2 regions of the Telluria sp. LT2P34 genome follow, and region 1 is predicted to be linked to the other one. Evidence: predicted binding sites of a transcription regulator. Region 1 holds the regulator's gene; the other holds the start of a gene.

Region 1 (5,397 bases):
CGTCAGGCCATGAGCGCGGATTAGCCTCCTCCGCATTCTTGTCCTGATTCTGTCCCTCTACAAGGAAGCCCGCTTCGACAAAGGACATGCTGTTGCGGTATCATCATGCCATGCACATCGTCCTTATTACCGGCATCTCCGGCTCGGGTAAATCTGTCGCCCTGAACGTCCTGGAAGACGCGGGCTATTACTGCGTCGACAACCTACCGCCGGGTTTGCTGCCGCACCTGGTCAATTCCGTTTCCGGCCAGGGAACGGAAAAGCTGGCCGTCGCCGTCGACGCCCGCTCCTCAGACTCCCTGACCGAACTGCCGCTCACGGTGAGCAGGCTGAAGAACGATGGGCATGAAGTAAAAGTCATGTTCCTCACCGCCAGCACCCATTCACTGGTGGCGCGCTTTTCGGAAACGCGCCGCAGCCATCCGCTGTCGCATGCCGTGCGTCCCGGCGAAAACCCGGCTTCGCGCCGCACCCTGATCGAGTGCATCGCCGAAGAACGCGAGCGGCTGGACCCGATCGAGCAGCTGGGCCACGTGATCGACACCTCGGAAGTGTCGGCCAACAAGCTGCGCGGCTGGATCAAGGTGCTGGCCGAGGTCAAGCATGCACCGCTGACGCTGTTCTTCGAATCCTTCGCCTTCAAGGTCGGCGTGCCGCTCGACGCCGACTTCGTGTTCGACGTGCGCGCCATCCCGAATCCGTATTACGACCATACCCTGCGCCCGCTGACGGGCAAGGACGCGCCCGTGATCGCCTTCCTCGACGCCCAGCCGAGCGCCGGCGAAATGCTCAATGATATCCGCCAGTTCGTCGAGAAATGGCTGCCTTCGTTCAAGACCGACAACCGCAGCTACCTGACGGTGGCGGTCGGCTGCACCGGCGGCCAGCATCGCTCGGTGTACATGGCCGAGCGCCTGGCGGCGTATTTCGGCGAGTCCGAGCGGGTCGTGCTGCGGCATCGCGAGCAGTCGTAGGCCCGTTACCGGTCAGTCCAGGTAGCGCAGCGGATGCGCATACTCCGGCCATACCGGTTCAAAAAAGCGCGCCACCATCTCCGGCGTCACGTCCTCGATCGCCGGCGGATTCCATTTTGGTGCGTTGTCCTTGTCGATCACCAGCGCGCGCACGCCTTCGAGTACTTCGCCGTGCTCGAAATTGCGGCGCACCAGTGCGCGTTCCATGCGCAGGCAATCGGCCACGCCCAGCCCGGCGCCGCGCAGCAGCATCTCGCGCGTCACGCACATCAGGAGCGGCGAGCGCTGGCGCATCGCGGCCAGTGCCTTCTGCGCGAACGGGGCGGCGTCGCCCTCGAGTGAGCGCATGATCGCCGCCACCGAGTCGGCACCGAAGTGCGCATCGATCGTGCTGCGCGCCGCCTCCAAAGCGCTCGGCCCAAGGGCATCGAAGAAGCGCGCGCCGAATGCGCGGATGGCGCCCGCCAGCTCGGCCCCGGGCGTCGTCTCGATCAGCGCGTTCAGTTCAGCCAGCTGGGCGCCCGGCACGAACACGTCGGCCAGCCCCACATATACAGCGTCGGCGGCGCCGATCGTGAGGCCGGTGAGGCCCAGGTAGTTGCCCAGTTGCCCAGGCGCGTGCGACAGGAAATGGCTGCCGCCGACGTCCGGGAACAAACCGATGTTCACTTCCGGCATCGCCATTTTCGTGCGGTCGGTGACGATGCGCAGGCCGGTGGCGGGTCCGCCCTGGGCTATGCCCATGCCGCCGCCCATCACCACCCCGTCCATCAGCGCGATATACGGCTTCGGATAAAAATGAACCAGGTGGTTCAGCGCGTATTCTTCCGTAAAAAAGTCTTCCAGCAGTGCGCTGCCGCCGGTCGGCGCCGCGTGGCCCGCCTCGTGGAAGAAGCGGATGTCGCCGCCGGCACACAAGGCTTTTTCGCTGCTGCTGGTGATCACGACGGCCTCGACCGCGGCGTCGTCGCGCCAGGCAAGCAGGGTTGCGCTCAGGCGCCGCACCATGGCGAGCGACAGCGAGTTGAGGGCCTTGGGGCGGTCGAGGGTAATCACGCCGGTGCCGTTGGCAACGCGGGTCAGGACATGGTCGGTCATGGTGGTTGGGCTTGTGGGAAAATCACCATTCTACCAACTGAAAAGGGCGCCTTCCGGCGCCCTTATTAGACGGTGCTTCGTTGCCGATCAGGCAGCAACAGCCTCTCCGCCTTCAGGTCGTCGCTTGAGCGACTCGTGACTATGGTTTTGCATGATGCTCTTGTACTTCATGACTTGGCGATCGAGCCTGTCCATCAGCAAGTCGATCGCGGCATACAGATCTTGCGCCACACTTTCCACGTGCACCATCTTCCCCGAGACGCGCAGGTTGATTTCGGCTTTTTGCCTTTTGTCTTTTTCGGTGAGGTTGTCGATGGCGAGGATGACGTGGGAGTCAATCACTTGATCGAAATGGCGGGTGATGCGTTCCAGCTTGTTCTGTACGTATTCACGGATGGCGGGTGTAACGTCGAGGTGGTGACCGCTGATAGTGAGATTCATACACACTCCTTTGAAAAAGAAACGGCTCACACAGCGCGCTTGGGTCGCGCGTGGCTGGCCGCTGTTACAAGGATTTGCGGAGACTGACTGGAGGAATTTTAAGTGCCTCGCGGTATTTCGCAACCGTTCGGCGCGCGATGACCATTCCTTGTTCACCGAGCATTTCCGCGATCTTGCTGTCGGATAATGGGTTCCTTGGGTCTTCTGCTCCTGTCAGTTGCGCGATGAGCGCCCGGATCGCCGTCGAAGAGGCTTCGCCCCCCGCTTCGGTGGCGACATGGCTTCCGAAGAAATACTTCAGCTCAAACATGCCGTGCGGGGTTAGCATGAATTTCTGAGTGGTTACGCGAGAAATGGTGCTCTCGTGCAGACCTAGTGTATCAGCAATCTCGCGCAGCACAAGGGGACGCATGGCAACCGCGCCATGGCTGAAAAAGTTGCGCTGACGCTCGACGATGGCCTGCGAAACACGCAGGATCGTGTCGAAACGCTGGCGCATATTTTTGATCAGCCACTTCGCTTCCTGCAACTGCGCGCTCATCTGTCCTTCGCCCTTGCCCTGCTTCAGCAGTGCCGCGTAGACATTGTTCACGCGCAGGCGCGGCATCACTTCGCCATTCAGCGTCACGCTCCAGCCGGTGCCCGTCTTGCGCACAATGACGTCCGGCACCACGTAGTCCGAGGTGCTCGACGCAAAAGCCGCACCCGGATGCGGATTGCACTGGCGAATCACGGCTTGCGCTTCGCGCAGGTCTTCGTCATCGCAATCGAGCGCCTTTTTCAGCTTGTTGAATTCGCGCTGGGCGAACCAGGTCAGGTAGCCCTCGACGATCTTCAGGGCCATGCGCCGCGTGACCATCGGCACGCCCGGCATTTGCCGGATCTGCAGCGCCAGGCACTCGCTGGCGCTGCGCGCGCCGACGCCGACCGGATCGAGGCTTTGCACCAGCGCCAGCGCGCAGCGCATTTCGTCCATGTCCACTTCCAGCTCTTCGGGCAGGCGCGCCAGGATTTCGTCGAGCGGTTCGTCGAGATAGCCGTTGTCGTCGATGGCGTCGATCACCAGTTCGGCCAGCGCGCGGTCGCGCACGCTCGCGCCCGTGACCCGGATCTGCTCCGACAGGTGCTCGCGCAGCGTGACGCCGATAGCGCCCAGCTGGGGGCGGCCATCGTCGTCGCCGTCGCTGCCCGGCGCGCGCGGCGCGTCGCCCCAGTCGGCATCGGCCTCGCCGCGCTCGACCTCGCCGCCGCCCTCCGCCGCATCGGCGCCCTCTGCCGGGGCCGCGGGTTCTTCTCCGCCTGGCGCCGGCGCATCCGGCGGCTGGGCGGGCGCGTCGTTGATGGCGCCGTCGGACAACAGGCGCACGGAATTGTCGAGCGGGTCGTCGATCCGCTCGAGCAAGGGATTATCCGACAGGATCTGCTCGAGCTCCTGCTGCAGTTCGATCGTGGACAGCTGCAGCAGGCGGATCGACTGCTGTAGCTGCGGCGTGAGCGCCAGGTGCTGCGAAGTCCGTAGTTGCAGGGATTGTTTCATGATACCTACATGCGGAAGTGTTCGCCGAGGTAGACACGTCGTACCGATTCGTCGGCGATGATGTCGTCAGGGCGGCCCGAGGCCAGCACGGCGCCCTGGTTGATGATGTAGGCGCGGTCGCAGATGCCGAGCGTTTCGCGCACATTGTGGTCGGTGATCAGGACGCCGATGCCGCGCTCCTTCAGGAAGCGCACGATGCGCTGGATCTCGATCACAGCGATCGGGTCGACGCCGGCAAAGGGTTCGTCGAGCAGCACGAAGCGGGGATTGGTGGCCAGCGCGCGTGCGATCTCGACGCGCCGCCGCTCGCCGCCCGACAAGGACAGCGCCTGGTTCTCGCGCAGCTTCTCGATCTGCAGTTCGGCCAACAGCGAATCGAGCCGCTCGTTGATCGCCGCCTTGGTCAGCGGCTTGCCCTCATCGGTGCGCTGCAGTTCCAGCACGGCGCGGATGTTGTCTTCCACGGTCAGCTTGCGAAACACCGACGCTTCCTGCGGCAGGTAGGACAGGCCCATCACCGCGCGCCGGTGGATCGGCAGGCTGGAAATGTCGGCGCCGTTGATTTCGATGGTGCCGGCGTCGGACGGCACCAGGCCGACGATCATGTAGAACGAGGTCGTCTTGCCGGCGCCGTTCGGCCCGAGCAGGCCGACGACTTCGCCGCAGCCCACTTCGAGCGACACGTCGCGCACGACCAGGCGCTTGCCGTAGCTTTTCTGCAGGCCCCGTACGACCAGGGTGCTGCGCGTGTCGCGGTCATCCTTCATTATTTTTTTCCTGCCGCTACCGCGGGCGCTGCCGTACGGCGCGGCGCGATGATCAGGGTGCCGCGCCCGCCGCCGGCCTTGGTCTGGCCGCTGGCGTCGTTGCGCACGGCGGCCACTTCGCGCCGGTTGTCGTAAGAGATGAAGGGGCCGACGAGTTCATTCGTCATGCGCCCGCCTTCGAGTTCCTTGACGACCGCTTTCGAGAACAGCTTGACCACCTCTTCGCGCTCTTCATATTCGATGCGCTCGGCCTGGCCTTCCATCCACAGGTCCGGCCCGCCGTCGCGCTTCTGGCGGAAGGTCGCCACGCGCCCCGGATTCGACGTCAGCGTCACGCTCATATAGCCTTCCGGCGTTTCCCGTACCAGCGCGCGGTCCGATTTCAGGGTCAGCGTGCCGCGCGTGACGATCACATTCCCGGTCAGGATGCGCGTCTGCGTCACTTCATCGACGTCGAGCGAATCGAATTCGACCACGGCCTGCTTGAGCGAGTCCGCCTTCTCGGCCGATACCGACAGCGACACCAGCGAAAGGAAAGCGGCGGCGAGCACATTGCGGAGGATGTTCTTCATATGTTCTT
Region 2 (5,397 bases), on a different contig from region 1:
CCACGCAAGGAGCCTGCACCAGCTGGCGATGCCGGCGCGCCGTACCGGCTCGAAATCGCCAACGGCCATGGCGCCGCGGGGCTGGCGAAACGCTTCCAGAGCGCCCTGGCGGCGCGCGGCATCGCCACCAGCCGCCTCACGAATGCGCAACCCTTCGGTCAAACGACGACGTGGATCGAATACGGTCCCGGCCACGAGCCGGCAGCGCGCAGGCTGCAGGCGGCGCTCGGCGGCAAGCCCCGCCTGCGCGCGGGCCGGCCCGCAGCGCCCTCCACCATGCGCCTCCTGCTCGGCAAGGACGCCGGTCCCGCACTGGCGCAGGCCTTGCGTCCGGCGCCAGCCTCCCCCGCGCCCCTGCTGGCGGCGTCCCCCGCACTGACTTCCACCAACGATCTGCCTTGAACCAGGAGCGCCAATGAAAACAACAACGAATCGCGCCATGACCGGCACCGCCGCCGCCCTGCTCGCCGGCGTGCTGGCGGCCTGCGGCGGTGGCGGCAGCGACGAGGGCGGCTGCCGCACCCTCGACCCTAGCCGCGACCCTAGTCTGCCCGGCTGCACGGCAACCGCGGCGCCCGGAGCGGTCGCCGGAGCGACGCCGCTGGCCTTGACCCTGGTCGACGCGAGCGGCGCGCCGACCACCATGGTGTCGCCGAAGACGCCTGCCGTGGCCAGGGCGGTCGTCAGGGACAGCGCCGGCAAGGCCGTGTCCGGCGTTGCCGTGACGTTTACCAGCACAGACAAGAGCGCCGTGCTGCTGCCTGCCTCGGGCAGCGCCCTCACCGACGCCGCCGGCCTGGCCACGGTGGGGATTGCAGCCGGCAGCCAGGCCGGCGCCTTTACCATCACCGCCAGCGCCACGCGCGACGGCGCCACCGCCACCGGCAGTGCTAGCTATGCGGTGGCCTTCCCCGTACTGACGATGAGCGCCATGCGCACCAGCCCGGCGTCGCTGCCGGCCGGCGGCACCGCCAGCCTGTCGGTGACGCTGCTCGATGGCGGCACGCCCTTCGCCCCGGCCCAGGAAGTCGTGTTCACCTCGCCCTGCGCCACGGCCGGCAAGGCCACCATCAGTTCGCCCGTGACGACAGTCGCCGGAGTCGCTTCGACGTCCTATATCGACAAGGGCTGCGGCGCGCCGGACGTGATCACCGCCTCGACCGTGCTGGCCGGCGCGACGACCACGGCATCGGGCACGCTCAACGTGGAGGCCGCGCAACCCGGGCAACTCACCTTCGTCTCGGCGCTGCCGCAGAATATTTCGCTCAAGGGCACTGGCGGCGCGGGGCGCCAGGAGTCGTCGATCGTGGTATTCAAGCTGCTCGACCGCAATGGCATCCCTGTCTCGGGCCAGCGCATCGATTTCGAGCTATCCACCAGTGTCGGCGGCCTGGCGCTGAATCACCTGTCCGCCACGACCGGGGCGGACGGCACCGTCAGCGCCATCGTTTCCGCAGGAACGGTGAATACGCCAGTGCGCGTACGCGCCAGCATCACCGGCACAGCCTTCACGACGATCTCCGACCAGCTGATCATTTCGACGGGCGTGCCCGACCAGGACAGCTTCAGCCTGTCGACGGAAGTTTTCAATGTCGAAGGCATGAACATCAACGGCTGCCCGGCGCCGACCGGGTCGCTGATGACGGTGCGGCTGGCCGACCATTTCAACAACCCGGCGCCGGATGGCACCGCCGTCAGCTTCACCACCGAGGGCGGCACAGTCGAAGCCTCCTGCCTGACGGGCTTGGTTAACACAACGCTGACAGACGGCACGGTGATCCAGCAAAAAGGGATTCCTGGCTTCTGCTCGGTGCGCTTCTGCGCGGCCAACCCACGCCCGATCGATGGGCGGGTGACGGTGCTGGCCTATGCACTGGGCGAAGAAAGTTTTGTCGATACGAATGGCACGAACCTGTACTACCAGTCGAGCGACGCTTTCCAGGACCTGGGTGAGCCCTTCCGCAACGACCGTGCCATCACGCATCGCAACGCCGAGGCCAACTGGGGCGTAAATGCAAACTGGAAACCGGCGCGCGCCGCTGCACTTTCCCCTGACGACGGCTGGGCCAGTGGGAATGCTTTGCGTACCCCCGGCGAAATTTTTATCGACTCTAATTCCAGCGGCTTCTGGGATAGAGACGGTGACAACATCTATAACGGTGTGCTGCGCCAGGACAGTCCTGCCAGTAAGCCCGTGACCCATGTGCGCGGCGCCCTGGTGCAGGTACTGTCGACAAGCGCAGCCGCAATCGATTCGCTCGGGCCGCAGTCGATTGTACTGAGCCACTGCGTCAACGGCACGCCGTTCGTGAACAACGCTGTGACCCTGCAGTTGGCGATCCGCGACACCAACCCGACATTGTTTGCCCTGAATCGGGCCGGCGTCCCACCGCTGCAACTGCCGCTGGACCTCCCAGGCAATATCCTGCCGGCGGGTACGAAAATCGAATTCCTGGCATCCAACGGCACCCTGCTGAGCGCGCCTTCTTACACCGTGCCAAACACTGCCGATCCAAGCGCGGCTTTATGGATCTACACGGTGCAGATGCAAAGCGATGCCGGCCAAACATCGCCAGCTGGAATTCCCCCTCTGTATTGCAGTAATACGGTCAGCGCCGGCACCCTCACCGTCAAAGTCACGTCACCTTCGGGCTTTGTCACGACCCGCTCGTACCCTGTCACCGACTGAGCAATCCGTAAATCACCATTGTTAATTAGAAGAGCGCCCTGCCGGGCGCTCTTCTGCATTGGGGCAGCGCATTTCATCAACAACCATTAGTTACATACTGAAGAGCTTATTCGAAATTTATTTCCTGCTGCGAATAATATTCTGCATAAATTGACTTTATGTACTATTCATTCGAAGAAAGAATAATAATGGGAAACTGTCGGTTTACTTTACACTGCTCTCCTCGGTTACAAAACTACCCAATATAAGTAACTGATTAGTCTCGATGTATTTACATAGGCTCGCAAATTGCTTCTCTTTCTGTGCACGTCCAACGAAGTTCCGTTCGTTAATTAAGTAATTAAAGGGGGAGTCTCGCAATGAAATCCATATTCCTGAAAGTTGCATTCGGAGCAACAATAGCAGCTGGCGCCGCACCAGCATTTGCAGACCTGATTTATCAAACCGGTAGTCAACGTACTGGCACCGGACTCGGCGCAGTATCGACCGTCGTTACGGTGCAGGACAACAGCGGCATCGAGTCCGGTTGCGTAACCTATGTCCCTGGTCAAGCCGCGGATAGGCCAAGCCTGGACTGCCAGATGGGCCTGCTGGGCGGTGACAATACCTCCGGTAATGCAGGCAGCAACACCTACTTCCTTAATACCCTTAACGCGATCGCCGGCCTTACCAGTGCAAGCCAGCTCGGCTTTGTCGTGAATATCAGCGAGGGAGGACCTGGCAATACTGCAACACTGACCGACATCTATCTCAGCCTGTTCAATACACAGAGCAACACGCGTCAGCTCTTTGCCTACACCGGAGGCGACCTGACTCTCGGAGACACCGGTGGTATCGGCCAGTCGGGCAACCACCGCTTTGTCCTGGACTTCGCCCAGGGCAATGCAGCTGCCGCATTCTGTCCAGTGCTCTCGCAATGCGTGGTCGGTGGGGGCTTCCAGTTCCTGGGCGGCACGACCAGCGCAACGCCAGAAACCATGTACGTGGGCGCCTTCAGCCGGGACGGCGTGGTTCCTCCTAACGAGGTTCCGGAGCCGGCCTCACTCGCACTGCTCGGTGCAGGCATGATGGCGATTGGATTCCTGCGGCGTCGCTACTCTCCCAAGCAGTAATAATGTTCCTGTCGCAGGATGAAAAATGGCGCCCTCGCGGGCGCCATTTTTACGTCGGCCGTGTCTTTTACCCCTTGAAGGCCAGGGCCAGGATCCGGTCGAAGGCATCGCAGGCGCCGGCGCAGGCCTCGGCCACTTCCTGCTCGGTCCCGACTTCCGCGCGCAAGGCGTCCATGAAGGCGCGCCAGCGCGGGCCGGGTCCACCCGCGCCGGCGCCGCGCAGGTAGCGCAGCGGGTGGGGCGCCAGTTGCGCGGCGAGGCGCTTGTAGAGCACGGCGCCGCCCAGCTGCGAGCCTTCGACGACATAGGCCACGCCCCAGCGGTAGGCCGCGCTGGCGCCGGCCGGCCAGGGCCCCATGTCGGCGCGCGTACCCGATTGGCAAGCTGCCAGGGACGGTTCGGCGAGGTCGCCGCCGATCAGTGCGAGGTGGGCTGCGATGGTGCTGCCGCCCGCGCCCTGCGGGCCGTCGCCGTATGCGCCAAGCCAGCTTTCCATGGGCGTCAGCCAGTCGCGCAGCATGCACAGGTGGCGGGCATAATCGGCGAGCGTGGCATCGGGGCTGGCCAGCGGCAGGCCGCTGTCGAGCTGTTCGTGGCGCGAGTTGGTCGCCTGGCGCAGCGCGGCCAGGACGTCGGATTCGCGTGCGGTGTCGATGGAACGGTTCATGTCATGCCTGGCGTGCGGTAAACAAAACAGCCCGCCATCTTAACAGTTAGTCCGCGACCGGTTCCGGATAGTCGACCGAGAGAATTTCGAGTTCTTCGCTGCCATTCGGCGTTTGCAAAGTGATGACGTCGCCCTCGCGCGCCTTGGTCAGCGCGCGCGCCACCGGCGATACCCAGCTGATGCGCCCGCGCAGCGGGTCGAGCTCGTCGATGCCGACGATGGTGACGGTGTGCTCCTCGCCGGCCCGGTTGACGTAGGCGACGGTGGCGCCGAAATACACCTGGTCGTTCCCGTGGTGCACGCTCGGATCGACGATGAAGGCCGAATCCATGCGCTTGGTAAGAAAACGGATGCGGCGGTCGATCTCGCGCAGGCGGCGCTTGCCGTAGATGTAGTCGCCGTTTTCCGAGCGGTCGCCGTTCGAGGCGGCCCAGTGCACGATGCGCACCACTTCCGGCCGGTCGACGTCGATCAGCTGCAGCAGTTCGTCCTTGATGGCTTTGTAGCCGGCAGGGGTGATGTAATTCTTGGCGCCGGCGGGAATTGCCTGCGCCAGCGCGACGGCGTCATCGTCGTCGTTGTCTGATTCTTTTACAAATGCTTTATTCATAAGGCTTATTGTAGCTCCACGCAGCCACGAGGGGCCGCGCGATTTCCCGTATCATTGAAGCGATGACGACCTCTTCTTTTCCGCGCAGCCTGCTGCTGGCGCCGTTGTTTTACGTGACGGCGCTGGTGCTGGTGGCCGAGGAGTGGATGTGGCGGGTCGGCAACTGGTTCGCCTCCACCCTGGCCAACTGGCCCCCGCTGAAGTGGCTGGAAGACCGGGTGCGGCGCCTGCCGCCTTACTGGGCGCTGCTGGTGTTCGCCCTGCCCGGCCTGATCCTGATGCCGGTGAAATTGCTGGCCCTGCTGGCGATGGCGAAGGG

The links. Region 1 encodes sigma-54, which starts transcription at its own class of promoters, with help from an activator protein. Its sites were predicted from a motif close to TGGCANGNAANCTGCTTT; they were not measured.
Region 2: a site for sigma-54 is predicted at 2,967-2,984, ahead of AC56KZ_RS06705 (PEP-CTERM sorting domain-containing protein). Genes of this name have one in related genera too.

The regions. Positions count from the first base shown of each region.
Region 1 is NZ_JCASIN010000007.1:18,356-23,752, reverse strand. It holds gene rapZ (RNase adapter RapZ) at 111-974, shown strand; gene AC56KZ_RS17315 (enoyl-CoA hydratase/isomerase family protein) at 987-2,072, opposite strand; gene hpf (ribosome hibernation-promoting factor, HPF/YfiA family) at 2,160-2,513, opposite strand; gene AC56KZ_RS17305 (RNA polymerase factor sigma-54) at 2,578-4,050, opposite strand; gene lptB (LPS export ABC transporter ATP-binding protein) at 4,056-4,817, opposite strand; gene lptA (lipopolysaccharide transport periplasmic protein LptA) at 4,817-5,389, opposite strand.
Region 2 is NZ_JCASIN010000002.1:183,549-188,945, forward strand. It holds gene AC56KZ_RS06695 (LytR C-terminal domain-containing protein) at 1-402, shown strand, start outside; gene AC56KZ_RS06700 (hypothetical protein) at 416-2,689, shown strand; gene AC56KZ_RS06705 (PEP-CTERM sorting domain-containing protein) at 3,049-3,801, shown strand; gene AC56KZ_RS06710 (biliverdin-producing heme oxygenase) at 3,869-4,468, opposite strand; gene greB (transcription elongation factor GreB) at 4,515-5,078, opposite strand; gene AC56KZ_RS06720 (hypothetical protein) at 5,141-5,397, shown strand, end outside.